DNA from 4 places in the Metabacillus sp. RB-C-LZQ-3-1 genome. Region 1 is predicted to be linked to each of the others. Evidence: riboswitches for the same ligand, from Rfam matches in the RefSeq annotation. Region 1 holds a riboswitch; each other region holds the start of a gene.

The links. A riboswitch is a leader RNA that binds a small molecule or an ion and turns the genes downstream of it on or off. The one in region 1 is predicted to bind cyclic di-GMP.
Positions count from the first base shown of each region.
Region 2: linked by a shared signal. The riboswitch ahead of AC4GZ8_RS19535 (hypothetical protein) and the one ahead of AC4GZ8_RS08700 (anti-repressor SinI family protein) in region 1 are both predicted to bind cyclic di-GMP.
Region 3: linked by a shared signal. The riboswitch ahead of AC4GZ8_RS25980 (EAL domain-containing protein) and the one ahead of AC4GZ8_RS08700 (anti-repressor SinI family protein) in region 1 are both predicted to bind cyclic di-GMP.
Region 4: linked by a shared signal. The riboswitch ahead of folE (GTP cyclohydrolase I FolE) and the one ahead of AC4GZ8_RS08700 (anti-repressor SinI family protein) in region 1 are both predicted to bind cyclic di-GMP.

Region 1 is NZ_JBZFLI010000004.1:237,161-241,377, reverse strand. It holds gene AC4GZ8_RS08710 (DEAD/DEAH box helicase) at 1-911, shown strand, start outside; gene AC4GZ8_RS08705 (YqhG family protein) at 927-1,727, shown strand; cyclic di-GMP riboswitch class I at 2,049-2,135, shown strand; gene AC4GZ8_RS08700 (anti-repressor SinI family protein) at 2,169-2,318, shown strand; gene AC4GZ8_RS08695 (helix-turn-helix domain-containing protein) at 2,422-2,757, shown strand; gene AC4GZ8_RS08690 (metallophosphoesterase) at 2,971-3,864, opposite strand; gene AC4GZ8_RS08685 (ABC transporter ATP-binding protein) at 3,918-4,217, opposite strand, start outside.
Region 2 is NZ_JBZFLI010000014.1:102,027-106,243, reverse strand. It holds gene AC4GZ8_RS19555 (hypothetical protein) at 1-90, opposite strand, end outside; gene AC4GZ8_RS19550 (hypothetical protein) at 110-346, opposite strand; gene AC4GZ8_RS19545 (hypothetical protein) at 340-744, opposite strand; gene AC4GZ8_RS19540 (hypothetical protein) at 741-1,274, opposite strand; gene AC4GZ8_RS19535 (hypothetical protein) at 1,695-2,006, opposite strand; cyclic di-GMP riboswitch class II at 2,249-2,332, opposite strand; gene AC4GZ8_RS19530 (helix-turn-helix domain-containing protein) at 2,356-2,571, opposite strand; gene AC4GZ8_RS19525 (PKD domain-containing protein) at 2,904-4,217, opposite strand, start outside.
Region 3 is NZ_JBZFLI010000040.1:298-4,514, forward strand. It holds partial or broken gene AC4GZ8_RS25965 (hypothetical protein) at 1-259, shown strand, start outside; gene AC4GZ8_RS25970 (antitoxin VbhA family protein) at 270-437, shown strand; gene AC4GZ8_RS25975 (MerR family transcriptional regulator) at 753-1,292, opposite strand; cyclic di-GMP riboswitch class I at 1,606-1,691, shown strand; gene AC4GZ8_RS25980 (EAL domain-containing protein) at 1,785-2,513, shown strand; gene AC4GZ8_RS25985 (response regulator) at 2,589-2,957, shown strand; gene AC4GZ8_RS25990 (MarR family transcriptional regulator) at 3,206-3,784, opposite strand; gene AC4GZ8_RS25995 (hypothetical protein) at 3,972-4,217, opposite strand, start outside.
Region 4 is NZ_JBZFLI010000007.1:254,552-258,768, forward strand. It holds gene AC4GZ8_RS13905 (DHA2 family efflux MFS transporter permease subunit) at 1-1,371, shown strand, start outside; cyclic di-GMP riboswitch class I at 1,717-1,802, shown strand; gene folE (GTP cyclohydrolase I FolE) at 1,880-2,449, shown strand; gene AC4GZ8_RS13915 (DNA methyltransferase) at 2,522-3,838, shown strand; gene AC4GZ8_RS13920 (6-carboxytetrahydropterin synthase) at 3,933-4,217, shown strand, end outside.

The DNA.
Region 1 (4,217 bases):
GTAATCGGCGCGGTGACACAGGAATCGAATGGCCAAAGCGAAATGTCGAAACAATACCAATTGAATTTTCAGAAACTGAACAACATCTTTATGACACCATTACAGCTCTTAAATCATCATCACAATATGCAGCAAACACGTTCTCAATCATGACTTTACAGCGAGAAGCCTGCAGTAGTCGTGAAGCTGTCTATATGACGCTTAAGAAAATGCTTGACCTCCCTGAGGAAGAGGAAGCTGCCCTCCCTAATCATGTTATAAAAGACATTATGATGGCGATTGACGGTGTTACACAAAACTCAAAAGCCTTAAAAGTTGTTGAATTAATAAAAGAACTTGATGATAAAGTCATTATTTTTACCGAATATCGTGCAACTCAATTTTATTTACAATGGTTTCTTCAACAGCATGGTATTACATCAGTTCCCTTTCGCGGAGGCTTTAAAAGAGGAAAAAAAGATTGGATGAAGGAGCTTTTTAAAAATCGTGTTCAAGTTTTAATTGCAACTGAAGCTGGCGGCGAAGGAATCAACCTTCAATTTTGTCATAACATTATCAATTATGATTTACCATGGAACCCAATGCGTTTAGAACAACGAATTGGCCGTATCCATCGTCTTGGACAAGAAAATGACGTTAATATATTCAATATGGCAACCAAAAACACGGTTGAAGAACATATTTTAACTCTCTTATATGACAAAATTAATTTATTTGAAAAAGTCATTGGTAACCTGGATGAAATCCTTACAAGATTAGAAATCAAAAATTTAGAGGAACACCTGCAGGATATCATGTATCACTCAAAAAGCGACCGTGAAATGAAAATTAAAATGGAAAATTTAACATCGATTCTCGACTTTGCTCAGTACTCACAAGAGCAAAGAAAAGCAGCAAGCGGAGATAAGTAGAAGGGTGGCGACAATATGCAACAAGAGCAAATCCATCATTTTTTAGAAAGCTTCTTTTCGTCGAATTCCTGTAACATACTTGAAAATCAGGAAGGATACATGACTGTTCAGCTGACAATTGAAATGGATAAGCTTTTAATGAACCGACCATTTTACTGGCACTACCTTGAAAAAACTAATGGGGTTCCAAATCCTATGAAGCTTACCCTTATTACTGATCAAAATCGTGCGCCAAAAGACCTGAAAGGTGAGGTCATGCATTTCGGTGCGCCCCGTCTTCACCAAATTTTTCAATCGACTAAAACTCTAGGAAGCTATATCAGACTTTTTGAGCAAGTCAAAACACAAGGAGGAAATGTTCCCCTCCACCCCTGGATTGGCGTTAACATTATAGTTTCCTATCAATGTGATATGAAAAAGGATCAACTTTATTCAATTGGTTTACATTTAGTTAGTGGCGTTCTAATCGAAAACTTTCAAGAAAAACTGGAAAAATTAGAATTAACACCTAAAATCCCTGACCTCTGCTTTACGATGACACCGCTCATTAAACCACAAAGCGGATTAAAGCGAATCGAGCAATTCATCTTGGAAGACATAAGGAAGCAAGATCATACATGGGCTGACAAAGCTAGAGAAAGATGGAACGAGGACTTAAAGCTATTAAATCATTTTTACGAGGACTTAGAAGAAAAACCTGAATGCTATGAAGTTGAAAAAGAAGCATTAAAAGATCTTTATGAGCCTCAAATCAATATTACAATTCAGAATGGCGGGATTTTTTATATAACTCCACAGGGGATTTTAAACTCCTAAGTAATGATATCTATTACTTAGGAGTTTTACAAATCGATAAAATTAAATTTTGTTCGACAAAATTTAATTTTATTATTCAGTCATTTATATTACTTTAATGTAAAATTATCGGAATGAGAAAACCCAGAAACCTTAATTTACAACTACTTTTGTAAATCTATTGTAAAAATTACAGATAAATGAAAAATTTTAACCTCATCGACAAAGTTCAGCATACATCCTAATAAATCTTTTTTATAATAGAAATTGTAAATAGTCAATTAGTTATACATAAATAAGGGACAATAGGAATATAATAACCAACAATCAGTGACAAAATAATCAGTACAAAGGCAAACCTATTGAAAAATAGGGACGCAAAGTCACGGGTCTTCAGTTTACACAAACTAAGACGGCTGGACTGCCTGAAATACAGATTAGTATTTTAGGAGGCTAAGAATAATGGAGATAAAAGAAAAAATTACACAAGACGGACAGCTTGATCAAGAATGGGTCGAGTTGATACTAGAAGCACTTGAACTAGGAATCAGTGTAGAAGAGATTAAAGATTTCTTAACTCAAAAGTCAAATGCCGTTTTAAAAACATCATAAAAATGTATTAAATCTGTGTAAATTTTTTTCTTTTTGTGTTCTTCATATCAAACAAACCCTTCTTTATATGTTATAATGGCTTCATTAAGGAAGGTGACTTGACGTGATTGGTCCAAGAATAAAAAAATATCGCACTCAAAAAAATCTATCACTATCTGAACTAGCAGAACGAGCAGGAGTAGCAAAATCCTACTTAAGTTCGATTGAGCGTAATCTCCAGTCAAATCCTTCTGTTCAATTTTTAGAAAAGGTCTCATCTGTTCTTGGTGTATCAGTAAATACTCTTCTAAATGAACAAAACGAAACCGATCAAGAGGAGCTCGATTTAGAATGGACAAAGCTTGTTCAGGATGCAATGAAGTCCGGTGTGTCTAAAGAACAGTTTAGAGAATTTTTGGAATTTAACAAGTGGAAACTACAGAATGACAATGATAAATGAGGGCATGGTTGGCGGCTTGATGGGCTGCTGATTGTGCTTTTTTGTTTTTTACAAATTTAACAATTTTGTAAAAAAATATGCTAGACATACTGTAAATCCCTACTATGAATTTTATTTCTTAATAAAAATAACGAGATATGAAAATGTCCTAACTGTGTCATAATCCACCATCTTTTTTACACGCCCCAATTCAATTAATTAATCGTTTATTCATTATTTCTTTGTTAGAATTAACAGATTTATCTCGGGAGGATTCAGGAAACGAAACTTTAAGAACGGTATTGCATTACTACTACCTAAGCCTGCACTAACATATTGTTTTATACCATTATATTCCCACAACCCTTTAACTCGATCTTGCGGTGGAAATAGTCCATTATTAGAATAGAATGGTTCAGGTATAAATAAGGCACCGACAAATGGAAATCTTATTTGCCCACCATGATAATGTCCAGCTATGATTAAATCATACTCCCTAAAATAAAAGTGTGAGTCTGCATTTATCTGTTCAATTCTTTTATCTACTATTGGATAATGATTTAATATTACTAGTAGGTCATTCTTTTCTAGATTATCAAGCTTACTCGTAGGTTCAAGCTTAGATAAATCAAAGTTCACAAAATTAATTGAAGCATTCTTTTTATCAACTGTATAGACTGAATCTAGCAATTGTACCCCTCTGCCCTCCATCCCCAAAATAAATGGATTTTTTGAAATAGATCGATCCGAATTAACAACATATGGATTTGGGTCGGTATTCCCTGGAACAAATAGCATATGTTCCTTATTGTTAATACCCTCTAACAAGTCATAAGCTGGAGAATAATTTTTACTATCTACAATAACTAATAAATCACCAGTTAGTGCGATAACATCGTAATTAATTGAATTTATTTTTTTGATGAGTCTTTCTTGTTTATACCCAAATGTCTTTTCATGTAAATCCGATATTTGAAGGATTTTAAATCCCTCAAATTCTTGTGGTAAATCTTCAATTTCGATCTCTTGTTCGATGACCTTTATTCTATTGTTATCCCATATCGTAAAGATAACAATCAAGACACATAGACCCAGTAACGAAAATTGAAGTAATCTCCCCTTTCCCATAAACACCTCTCCAGTTTGTACATCTATCTGTAGTTCTTCTAAAATTCAGATTCTTACAAACTCGCTTCCATTTGACTTTCCAGAAGATGACCAAGCATACCATGCTTCTCTTTAGCTAAACTGCCAAACTCACCATATTGAATAACTGAACCTTTATCTAGAACGACTACTTGATCCGCATTTCGTATCGTTGACAATCGATGTGCGATTACGACTATTGTCATTCTTCCTTTTAACTTCTCTAGTGCTTGTTGGATTTTAGCTTCATTTTCTGTGTCAAGAGCACTTGTTGCTTCATCTAATACCAACATCGATGGTTTACGTAAAATTGCCCTTGCTAAAACTAGCCTTTG
Region 2 (4,217 bases), on a different contig from region 1:
ACCATAATCTACGACCTCTAAGAGTACATTCTCTATATTGGTACAATCCCCATCAACGGATACCTGTTTAGGTAATAATTTGATTTTCATTATTTTACACTCTCCTAAATTAAGCTGAAACTGAAAGTTCGTTAACAAACGCATTAAGAATAGTTAGTTCTCTTCCTGATCGTAAAGCTACTTCTACTCTAATTTCTTTTCCCTCAGATTCACCGATTGGTAGAGAATATAAATAGCCTAAATTCGTATCAAGCTTAATGAACTCACCGTTTTTCTTAAGCATATAGAACAACTTTTCTTTCATATATTGTGGTTTGAATAAATCCTCAATTTTATTTTTTAACATGATACTCTCTCCTTTGTTTGGTTAATTCGTATGTTTGTCGACTCTTGATAATAAGTTTTGACAAACTCCATTACATGAGCTTCATCTACAGCGTTAACAGTGATTCTTTTTGCTTTTTTATCTAAGACAAAATCTACCTGGTATAGAAACTTTGGAGGGCATTGAATCCCATCGAAATGTTCATGTTCAGGCAAAACAGAAATCACTCTTTCGGTTCTAATAATTTGTGGAGGAATAAATTCATTTTCCGCGTTCACGATAATCCAAGCTGGATATCCTAAAAGCAGTTGAAAAATAAATATCGTTCCTTCCGCAACCACTTCTCCACCATTCTTGACCACGTAATTCGGGCCAATCGTAAATTGACTTTGTTTAGTATAGAAATTGAATACATTCATATTGCAACCCCTTGAACTGAAAAAAGATCGTAGTCCACAGGCATAATGTCATGCTTTAGACAATCGATCTCTTTTAATAACTCTATCAATTTGAATGGTTTAGTCCCTTTTTTGCGAATCTGTAAGTTTACAGTAGAATCAGGGAGACATACAACTCCTACATCACCTTTACGAAACACTCCCCGAACATCTGAAGTACGGAAAGAAGGGCGTTTTAGGAAGTCCTTAATCCACGATTCTTGAGTTTTAGATTGATGATATATTGTGTATTCAACCCCATTAATCTGAGGTGAAAAACAACCCATTGACATTTCAAATAAATACATTGCACCATCAATGGAACCATCAAAATAAACTCTGTAACCGTATGACGCTTGATGATCACCGTAATTCTTAAATGGCTCGATTACAAATTGAGCGCCATCCATTTGCCATACAAACTTACCTTTCACATTTTTGAAATGTACTGCTGCTAAAGCGGGTCCAAGTTTAGAAGGATGAGCTGGAGCAAAGCATGTTAGCTTAAACATTCCCTTCATCTCCTTCCTCTTTCAAAAGACAATCATCTGAACAGAAAGACTTTCCTTTTATTCGGATAAATGTCTTTTCACAAGTACCACTGCATACATTACAAATCAGTAAACTCTCACCTTTCATAAAATACTTCCTCTCTCTAAAAGTTTTTTTATTTCAAACACTCTCTTTTTCCAAGACAAAACAAAAAAGCCCCTGGACATTAGGTTTAATAAAGACACAATGAAGTGTCGAACCTAAGCCCAGAGGCTTCTAAATGTTTGGTAGTAAACAGCTGACCTTAACGGAAATATGGTCGCATAAAAAAGAAAAAAGAAAAAGTTTGAATATCCTTATTATATCGTATCTTCCTAGTTCATTCAATAAGAGAAGAAAACAAAAAGGGTAAGTAAGATATAAAAATCTTACTTACCCCCTTAATGAGTTAAAAGATATTCTTTTACTTCGTCACGAGTTAATATGAAACTGTTTTCAATATATTTTACTTTTAAAAGACTATCTCTCTGAGTTTTAGGTACTTTAGATAAAGGATATTCTTTAGAAGTTGCGTATAGTACATCTACTGTTTCACTAAAAGCGTCTTCCCATACCGTTTTAAGCTCTTTAGTTAAAGAAATATGTTCTGCAACAGTATCTTCATTAATTAAAATCAAACTTTCTCTAACAACAAATTCTCTTGCACTTAATAATAAATTATCTATACCTTCCCTGTTTCGGATTAATGGCATGTTGAAAACCTTCCTTCACTTCTCTTGAATTTATTATATGTGAAATTTAAGAGAAAACTTTTAGATTCACTACTTTTAAACAAAATAAGAATTTTTTATATAAGAATCTATAAGCTCATATAAATATAATTCGATAGTCCTCTTATAAAATTGGGGGTTGATTTATGATAAATAACAAACAGGTTTATAAAATTGATGTAATGTTCTGATATTTTGTAGAAACAAAATAAAAAGCCATAACTTACATAATGGCCGGTTGCGCTACTTGTTCATGAATGTTCAAAGCGCCCAAATAAGAACATTCTTTCAATACTTCCAATTATTTTTATTATTAAGATGATGATGGAAATTAGTCAAAATCCAAGAGGTCAGACATTTTAACTTCTAAAGCAATCGCAATTTCATAGATATTTTCAAGCGAAATGTTTCGTAATCCTCTCTCTACATCACTCACGTATGTTTGATGAAGATTAGTTAAGTGCCCAAGTTCTTCCTGCGAGATACCTTTTTTTCTCCTATAATGTCTAACTTTTTGACCAAATTTCTTCTTCACATCAATTCGCATTAATTTCAGCCCTTCTAATTATACAGTTTAAAAGGTTTTCGCTAAAAACTCTATAGATTATAAGTCATAATACTGTGTATTATTATTCCATATGAACTTTTCCGAAATGGTAATAAGTCTCTGGTTTTATTGTTAGTGATTTGTAATAATTATGTATTATATAAAAAGTATAATACATAATTACCCAAGATAGAAACAAAAAAATTCCATATTATTCCGACTTTATTCGAGGTAATGGAACAATTATTTTTTGTAGAATCTATATTTTTATACTGGAAAAAATAAAAAAAGACCACTCTATCATAGTAAGAGTGATCAAATAATTCTAAAGTCTAAAATTTCTTATGAACCCTAAATACATCAAATACACTTCCAATAATCTCTACTTGTACGGTATCCCTTTTCACAATTCCATTACTATATTTGACTTCAAATGAGAATATTGCTGTTCCATTAGCTAATTGCGTTCCACCCTCAACCCATGTTGAATCAAATAATTCTCCATTTCTAAATGTAGGTGTATTGTAAGGTAAACTAACGGTAGAAGTATAAAGATTTCCGTTTACTTGATAACCATCAAATTTAACATTTAGGTAAGTGATAGGGTATGCTGTTACATCAGCTTCTAAAATAAATTTCTCACCCGAATAGAATTGATTAGGTGTATTCCCTTTTATAGTGTGCTTTTGTACCCACTCAGGTGTGTGCTTAACATATCCTTTTAGAGTTAAATCATTTACATAAATCGTAGATGTTGCGGTATCGCTTGCTCCGAATGTATCAGTTACTGTCTGCTTAAAGGTGTAATACCCTGGTATATCCGGGATATAAGAAAAATTAGGAGTATTAAACGTAACTTTAACATTGTTCGGTTTCGTAATTTCATAATAATGAGTAATAGCATCTCCATCTGGATCATAAGCAAGAGTGGTTATCTGCATAGTGTCACCAATATAGTAAGTTGACTTATCAAATTTAAATTGCGCGACAGGTGGTAAATTAACCACTACAACATCGCGAATTAATGAATCACTAGCACCATTTGAATCAGTTGCGATCAGTCTTACTTCATAAGTGGTAACTTCACTAAATTTAAAACAAGGATTTGTAGTTGTACTCATGTTAATCCACGTCGTAGTACCCTTTTTACGGTAATCCCAATCATAAGTTAACGCATTTCCATTAGGATCAGTTGACTTATTTGTAAAGCATACATTTTTAGTACGGTCAGTTGGATTAGGACTTTCTGTAAAATCAGCATTCGGTGGATTATTAAAATTATACGTACCTTTATAAGTTGTCACAATATTACCAACATTATCTTCTGCTTGAACATGTAGATACCATTGCCCGTAACTACTATTCGAAACAACGTAATTTGAACTGGTACTCCAAGCAGACCATGTTGTCGGTGTAACTGTTGATGTTGACCAAGCATAACGTGAACGCTTATATCCTGAATGTGGATCACTATACTTTAATCGAACATCAATGGCTGCTGTAGACCAACCTCTACTAAAAAAATCACTAGTATCACTATAATTTCTAAATTGAATAGCAGGAGCAGCTCCATCAGTCCATAAATCCATTCCAGTATCAATATAACCCCTTGTATTATCTACATTATCTGTGTAGTAATATTGAAC
Region 3 (4,217 bases), on a different contig from region 1:
CATGGAGAAGGAAGGCATTTCTGGAAAAGTCGACTTTGAAAAACAGACCAATATTCTAGGTAAAATGGAAGCGAAAGTTCCTGAATTTAAAGGACAAATCGAATCCCAAGAAAAAGGATTAGGCTTGTTAGACGCAGTTATGAAGGGCATTGAACAAGCAAGTAGAGAAATGACTCGAGAACGAGATCGTCAGCAACAAAAAACAAAAGGTAAAAGCAAATCAAAACAACGGTACAAAGGCATGGAACTAGAAAGGTAAAGGTGATGACATGAGCGAAAAATGGGAGAAAGCTATGAAGTATGCAAAAGCCACCAACGCCATAGAAGGATTATATTTAACTCCTGAAGAAGAAAAACTGATTATAGACAACTTAGAGGGAAAAATCACTGATGAGGAATTTCATAAACGAGTATTAGACATGGTAAAATCAAAGTAGCTGGCAGGCTCAAGGGTGGTGTTTTGGGGGAAATCCCCCCTTCACCCTTTATAAACCTCCCTAAAATCTATCGATAATTAACTTGATAATAGTCAATCCATTCATACAATTTTTTATATAGCTTTGAATATTTTTCAAAAGAAATTCGATCAGTTTTAAATTTATAGCCCAATATTAAAAGTTGAAAGATTATATTTTCCTCAACTAGATTTGTTGAACAAAATTGATTTTCCATTTTATTTTAACTCCTTAAAAATACCAAATAAGAAATATTATATTTGATATTTTTGTAATTAAAAAGGACTTTTATACTATTTATCTATCAATTTTATTTCGAAGGAATCTTTTCCACCATGATTGTTTTGGTTCTTCTGCTACTGCAATCTCTAAACGCTTTTCTTCCAGTGAACGATTCAACTCGTGGATAAGTATTCGATCTCTCTTTTCAACCACATCCTTCATTTTTGCTTCAAATGCTCGAAACATCATTTCTCGTTCTTCCTCTACTGCTTCTTTCACGATTTCCCTTAGTTCACTCTTTGATACACGCATTGTATCTTCATTCACAGGTATCGTTAACGTACCGTTATTTTCTTGTGGAAACATTGATACAACAGCTTTTATAGCGTCATTCTTGCTCATATTATTTGCTAGAAATTCTTTTAGTTTTCTTAACGGCATAATGTCTTTTTCAAAATAAGCACGACGATTATGTTCATCTCTATAAAAGCGATAACCAGCGTTTTCTAAATCAATAGACCATCTTCTTAAATTAGATGTAGTAACTTCAAGTAGATCAGCAATATCCTTCGCCCAATAGGCTCTATGTGTTTCCTCATGATTAGTGTTATCCATGGCGTTTATCACCTCTCTATTTAAAATTCTAGGAATAAATCATAAATACCTTCTTGTCAATTAGTAAATCACATAGCAACAAGAAGCAAACAAGAGTAAATGAAAGAACTTACTTTTAAATTATAGGGTTATTTTTGTGTTATTTCCCAAACTGAAAATCGTATAATTTGCCCAAATATGACTAAATATAGAAATTGAATCGCAAATCAACTTCCCAAAAGAGCTATTATGTAAACTAAAAACATAGACAAAAGTCATGTATTTAATTGTCAAATTTTGTTGTAATTTGTTAGAATAGCACTAGTTTAATAATTCCCGATAAAGGCAAACTTATCGAAAGGTAAGGACGCAAAGCCAAGGACCTAAAGCATTTTTTGCTATGGTAGCCTAGCCACCGAAGAAAACTAGATCAAAAAGGTGAACCTAGGCTCTTCAGGTTCACCTTTTTGTTTATTTTATATGTAAAAAAATGGAATAAGGAAGGTGTGAGTTTTGTCTATTGAAGATTTTATAAAGGAAGAAAAATTCTTCCACCATTTTCAGCCTATTTTTTGTCTGAAAACTGGGAATATATTGGGTTTTGAAGTACTTCTCAGATCCAATATGTATTCTAATCCTGAATATATTTTCCAAGAAGCAATAAAAGGAAATAAGCTCTATGAATTAGATTCTGGGTCTATTCATAAAGCTATTTCTACCTACAATTCAGCAGGATTATCTAAAAAAGACGGGAAATTATTTTTGAATATACTTCCATCGACTATCGTAAATCCTGATTTCCCATATTTTCTCAATAAAATTATGGCTGAAAATTATTTAAATAGTCAAGAAATTATTCTAGAGATTTCTGAATCTGAAAATATTCAGGATTTTGATACATTTAAAACTAGAATATTGGAAATAAAAAAACATGGATTTTTAATTGCTATTGATGATATTGGACATGGATATTGTAATTTGAAAACTATTATAGAGCTAAATCCAGACTATTTAAAGTTAGATCGATATTTTTCAAAAGAACTAAAATCTTCTAAACAAAAACAATCCCTTATTTCATTTTTTCTAAATTATTGTCAAGAATATAAAAGTCAATTAATTTTAGAAGGTTTAGAAGATGAATTGGATATGGAAATGGCAAAATCCTTAGGTATTCCTATTGCCCAAGGTTATTTATTAGGAAAACCAGCTTTATTAACAGAATTCTACAATTATCATCTATAAACTATAAATTAATTTTTTTAAAGTTTTAGTATTACAATATAAAGCCGAGTTTTTCCCTAAAGGGGAGAAATAATTATGAAAAAAGTATTAATAGCAGATGATTCTTCATTTATGAGAACAACGATTAAAAAAATTATTGAACAAGAGGATTATCATGTAATTGCAGAAGCTAAAGATGGAAAAGAAGCAATCGATTATTTTGAACATTACCAACCAGATATAGTATTACTTGATTTAACAATGCCTAATATAGATGGAATTGTGGCTCTTAGAGAAATAATAAAAATTAACCCTAAAGCCAAAGTGATAGTATTTTCAGCCTTAGCTACAAAATATACGATGATAGAAGCAATACGATCTGGAGCAAAAGATTTTATTATAAAGCCACATTTCGAACAATTAATACCCACAATAAAAAGACTTTCAGAATCTCTTACAGACTAAATTAGGTTGCCTTTAGGGCAACCTTTTTGCCTTTAGGGCAGATAACGAAAAATATATAAAATAAAGGTTGTAAAACTTAGGACGAATTGCTATTTAATATAGAGTAAGAAGGGAAGAAGTTAAAAAAGTAGGTTTAACCCTTGATATTACTAGTTTTTTTGATAGTTTCGTAGTAATGAAAAATCATTACTTTTGTAATGAAAAATCATTACTACGAAACAAATAAAAAAGAGCCTTAATTTTAGGCTCTAAAATAATTTTTCAGGTAACTTTTTAAGTTCAGCAGGAGTTTTTCTAAACATAGCTTTTAGAGTTCCATTTACGTTGTCTCTATCTCCTGAAAACATGATATGAGGGTTTACAAATAAAGCATAAGCTCTAACATTATTATCTTCTAAACCACTTTCAGAACGTGCTAGAATCCCTTTATCGATTAACCCCTTTATAACTGGATTTACATTCTGCTTTTTCTTTCCTAAAACTGTTGCAAGATCAGTTTGAGTTAAAGGTGTTGAATTAGTTTTCTTGCAATCTTCTACAATGCAATTAGATTCAATTTCAACATGAGGAGCAATATCTATTAAAAAAGTTTTTTCGGCAGTAGTTAAATATTTAATTTTACGCAAGTATAAAAGATTGGCTTGGTTCAACTGGACAAACCTCGCTTTATTTTTTACTTTTCTTTCAGGAATCAATATCATTCCTCTAGAATTTGCTTTAGTTTGCAATTCAGTAGCAGTTTTAAGTTCTTCTTCTGTTAAAATCTTTTCATTTTGAATTTCTCTTAATCTAGCTCTCTTTTCAGCTTCATTAAAATTTTTTCTCATCTAATTCCTCTCCCTATGTAGCAGGAATTAGTCCCAATATGTTAGAATATAAATATCCTATAAGTAATAAAGGGACACTAATTCCTGTCCTCTATGATTTGAGAAACCGCCTATCCGACCAAAGACAGGGCGGTTTTTCTTTTTTCTATATTTCGACAATAACAGTAAAATTTCCTTTTTCATAGACTTATTGACGAGTCAACCTTTCAATTTCGCTTTCAGTTCTAAAAACTCTTTTATTCAAAGCTTGTAGATCATTATCTCGTTCATCTAGCTTTTTACTAATTTGAATCAAGATTGCAGTAATATCTTTAGGTTGTTCTGCTTCTAAACGAAGGGTTGTTTCTTCTATACGTACTAGTTGTTCCTTAATCTCTTTAAATTGCTTTTTATTTTCTTCCGACTGCTCCTGACTTTCATTCTTAAACTTATC
Region 4 (4,217 bases), on a different contig from region 1:
TATTCAACAATCCAATGGCTTGCTACTGGTTATATGCTTGTCAGTGGTGTATTAATTCCGGCTTCGGCCTTTTTACTCACAAGATTTTCTAACCGTAGCTTGTTTATCACATCGATGATTATCTTTACGTTAGGTACAGCATTAGCAGCATTTTCACCTAACTTTAGTTTATTACTTACAGGTCGTATGATTCAAGCAGCAGGTTCTTCTGTAATGGGACCTTTATTAATGAATGTTATGCTTGTCAGCTTTCCACGTGAAAAACGTGGTGCAGCAATGGGTGTTTTTGGATTAGTTATGATTACAGCTCCGGCAATCGGACCAACTTTATCAGGTTATATTGTTGAACACTATGACTGGCGTTTACTATTTGAAATGATTTTACCATTAGCTGTTATAACACTATTATTAGCGTTCTTTAAATTCCAAAATGTAATGGAGCAAAACAAAGAAGCGAAGCTTGATTACTTCTCAGTTGTTTTATCTTCAATTGGTTTTGGAGGTCTATTATATGGTTTCAGTTCAGCAAGCTCAGATGGCTGGACAGATCCAATCGTTTTAACAACTCTGATCGCTGGTGTGATTGCTTTAGTTATTTTCGTTGTTCGTCAATTGAAAATGGAAAAACCATTATTAGATTTACGCGTTTATAAATATCCAATGTTTGCACTTGGCTCAGTTATTATGATTGTGAATGCAGTAGCCATGTTTTCCGGTATGATTTTAACACCTGCTTATGTGCAAAATGTTAGAGGTATTTCACCGCTTGATTCAGGATTAATGATGTTACCTGGTGCGATCATTATGGGATTGATGTCACCAATTACAGGTAAGTTATTCGATAAATTTGGACCGCGTGTTCTTGCAGTTTTAGGCTTATCGGTAACAGCTGTTTCCACGTACATGTTAGCAAATGTACAGCTTGACACTAGTTATGGTCATATCATTTTCATATACTCCCTTCGTATGTTTGGGATGTCAATGGTGATGATGCCAATTATGACAAATGGGTTAAATCAATTACCAAACGTATTAAACCCACATGGTACAGCTGTTAATAATACAGTACAACAAGTGTCCGGTTCCATTGGTACGGCTATTCTTGTAACGATCATGAACTCCGTAACAACATCAGAAGCAGAAAACTTAATGTCTGGTGTAGATCCAACAACTTTAACTGCTTCTAGTCAGGCATTACTCATGCAGAAATCATTATTAGCGGGAATTCAATATTCATTCTACGTTGCTTTAGGAATAAATATTGTGGCATTAGTTCTTTCTATCTTTGTAAAACGTGTAGATACAAGCAAAGAAGCTGTTCAGAAATTAAATAACGAGGCTAAGCCACAGATGAAGCCTAAAACGATATAATAATATGGAGAGCCGATTCCGATAAGGGGATCGGCTCTTTCGTTTAAGAATAGTTATTCAACATAATCAAGTGGTTTCTATAAAAATAAATGTGAATGTTTATGGTGAAAAAAGTTAATATGAAAGTAAACACCGTCATAAAAGTGATTGAAAAGGGTATGGAACAACTGTAGAAGTTAAGTTGCAGATTGTCGACAATATTCGACTGAAACACGCTTGAATTATCATATAATTATAAAAAATAAAAATATATTTACTTGAAAATATAGTAGTTATATACTAAAAGGGTAAAAGTACCACTAAACAATTCAGGACTATTTGACGATATAAATAAAAATGACATACCTTCGATAATGGCAAACCCTTCGAAAGTTGGGGACGCAAAGCTACGGGCCTAAGGAGAACTTCTCTACGGTCGCCGGGTTACCGAAAAGGATTGGAAAAAAGCTATGCCTACCAATCTTATTTTGGTAGGCATTTTTTTATACTTTTATGAGGAGGAAAGATTATGACTGTTGAAATGAAAAAGGCTTTATTAGAGGAACATATACGTGGAATTTTAGAGTTATTGGGAGAAGATCCTGATAGAGAAGGATTAGTAGATACACCAAAACGTGTGGCAAAAATGTATCGTGAAGTATTTGCGGGAGTAGGTGTTGATCCTGAAACAGCTTTAACAACAACTTTTGAAGAAGAGTATGAAGGCATCGTTGTTGTGAAAGATATCAACTATTATACATTTTGTGAACATCACCTAATTCCGTTTTTTGGTAAGGCGCATATCGGCTATATTCCAAATGGCAGAGTCGTAGGGTTAAGTAAGTTTGCCCGCCTGGTAGAATTAGTCTCCAAAAGACCGCAAGTTCAAGAGCGTATGACACAACAAATTGCAAATGCTGTCATGAATGTTCTGCAACCTGATGGAGTGATCGTAAGCATCGAAGGCCAGCATCTATGTATGTGTGCTAGAGGGGTGAAAAAACCAGGAAGCTCAACAGTAACAACGATTAAAAAAGGTGTTTTTAAAGAAAATGTTGCACTTGTAGATGAATTTGAGAGAGCTTTGCAGAGAGATTGATAGGTCCAGAAGATAAAAATAATGATAAAAAGGATTGCCGCTCATATCGGTAAATGCTAAGGAGAGATCACGTTGTTCATTTACCCAGAAATAAATAATTTACATCGTTCTATTGTTTTTGGTGATAATCAAAGAATTATGCAGCAGTTAATTGCAGATGGTTATTCCGGAAAGTTTGACATGATTTACTTAGATGGACCATTTAATTCTGGATTAATATTTTCTATGCAAAATGATAAGGGGATTGAATTTGTTCATCCCTGGGATGAATTAAGGACTGTTCGAGATTATTTTCAACCCGAATTGTATTTAAAAGACTATAAAAAAAGAATAGAACTTGCGAGAGAATTACTGAGTGATACAGGAACAGTTGTATTACAAATTAATCTATTTATGGCTCATTACGTCAAAGTAGTTTTAGATGAAGTTTTTGGCAAAGAGAACTTCTTAATGGAGGTTATCTGGAAACATGCCCAAACGCCATGGAATACTGGTATAAATCAGTTCGGATATCAACATGAAACACTGTTCTTTTATAGTAAAACTAGGAATTATCTTAAAAAAGATGATGTTGTATATCCATCGGTTTGGGATGATCTAGGCGGTTATGATTTAGGAGAAGAGAATACGTATTTTCCATCTCAAAAGCCCGAAGCATTGTTAAAAAGGATCCTTGAAGCTACTACAAAAAAAGGGGATTTAATAGGTGACTTTTATTGTGGAAGCGGGACGATGCCCTATGTAGCAGAGGAATTAAAACGACGTTGGTTTGCGTGTGATAATCATGCCTTTTCGATAAGAACAACACAGAAACGCTTCTCAAAGATGGATATAAATATCAATCTTCATTCGTTTATTGAAGACTTTAATCCTGAATATTTAAGCGGATCATCTTATATCAAAAAATCTGATATACCCTTTTCTTTATACGAACTAACAAAACTAAAGGAATTTGTTGGAGAAAAAGAGCTGGAAATTGAGGCTTTTAGTTATTTATCAGATGTTGACTTCAATAATAATGAGCAATTCACATTTAAACTTCTGATGCCTTCTATAGCGGATGACAATCTTCAAGAAGTCATTCAAAATACGATTACGAGGCCTATCCCAATAGAAACAAAAGAAGGATATTTGTTAAGAATTGAAGATTCATTAGCATGGATTTTCTATCATGTTGTACATGTTGAACGTAATCATTTTAGTATGATTCAAATAAATCAAGAATCTAATACTTATTTAATAGAAAAAGAGTCTTTATTAAGAAAAGCTAAAGAAATTGAAAAACAAATTAATAATGATTGGATTCAAACCATTGAGAAAATTGATGAAGAAGTGATAAGAATAACAGATGTATTCGGATATAGTTACATGATGAAGAAGAGATCCTAAAAGATAAAGGTTCCTACATCATTTAGATTTTATCTTAACTTAATAATGAAGCAATATTTTCCCTATAGGAAAAAATTGATAGGAGGACACCTTCATGCTTTACCTTTCAAGAAAAATGTATTTTTCAGCAGCACATTCCTACCGCATTGAAGATTGGAGTGAAGAGGAAAATATTAAGGTGTTTGGGCCGTGTAGTAACAAACACGGTCATGGGCACGATTATACACTTGAAGTCATGGTAAAAGGTCATTTAAACAGTGAATCGGGAATTGTTGTAAATATCACAGATATTGATAAAGTTGTAAAATCTTTTGTGCAAAATGAATTAGATGGCAAGTTCTTAAATAAAGAGATTCCATATTTTAAAGAAAATATCCCT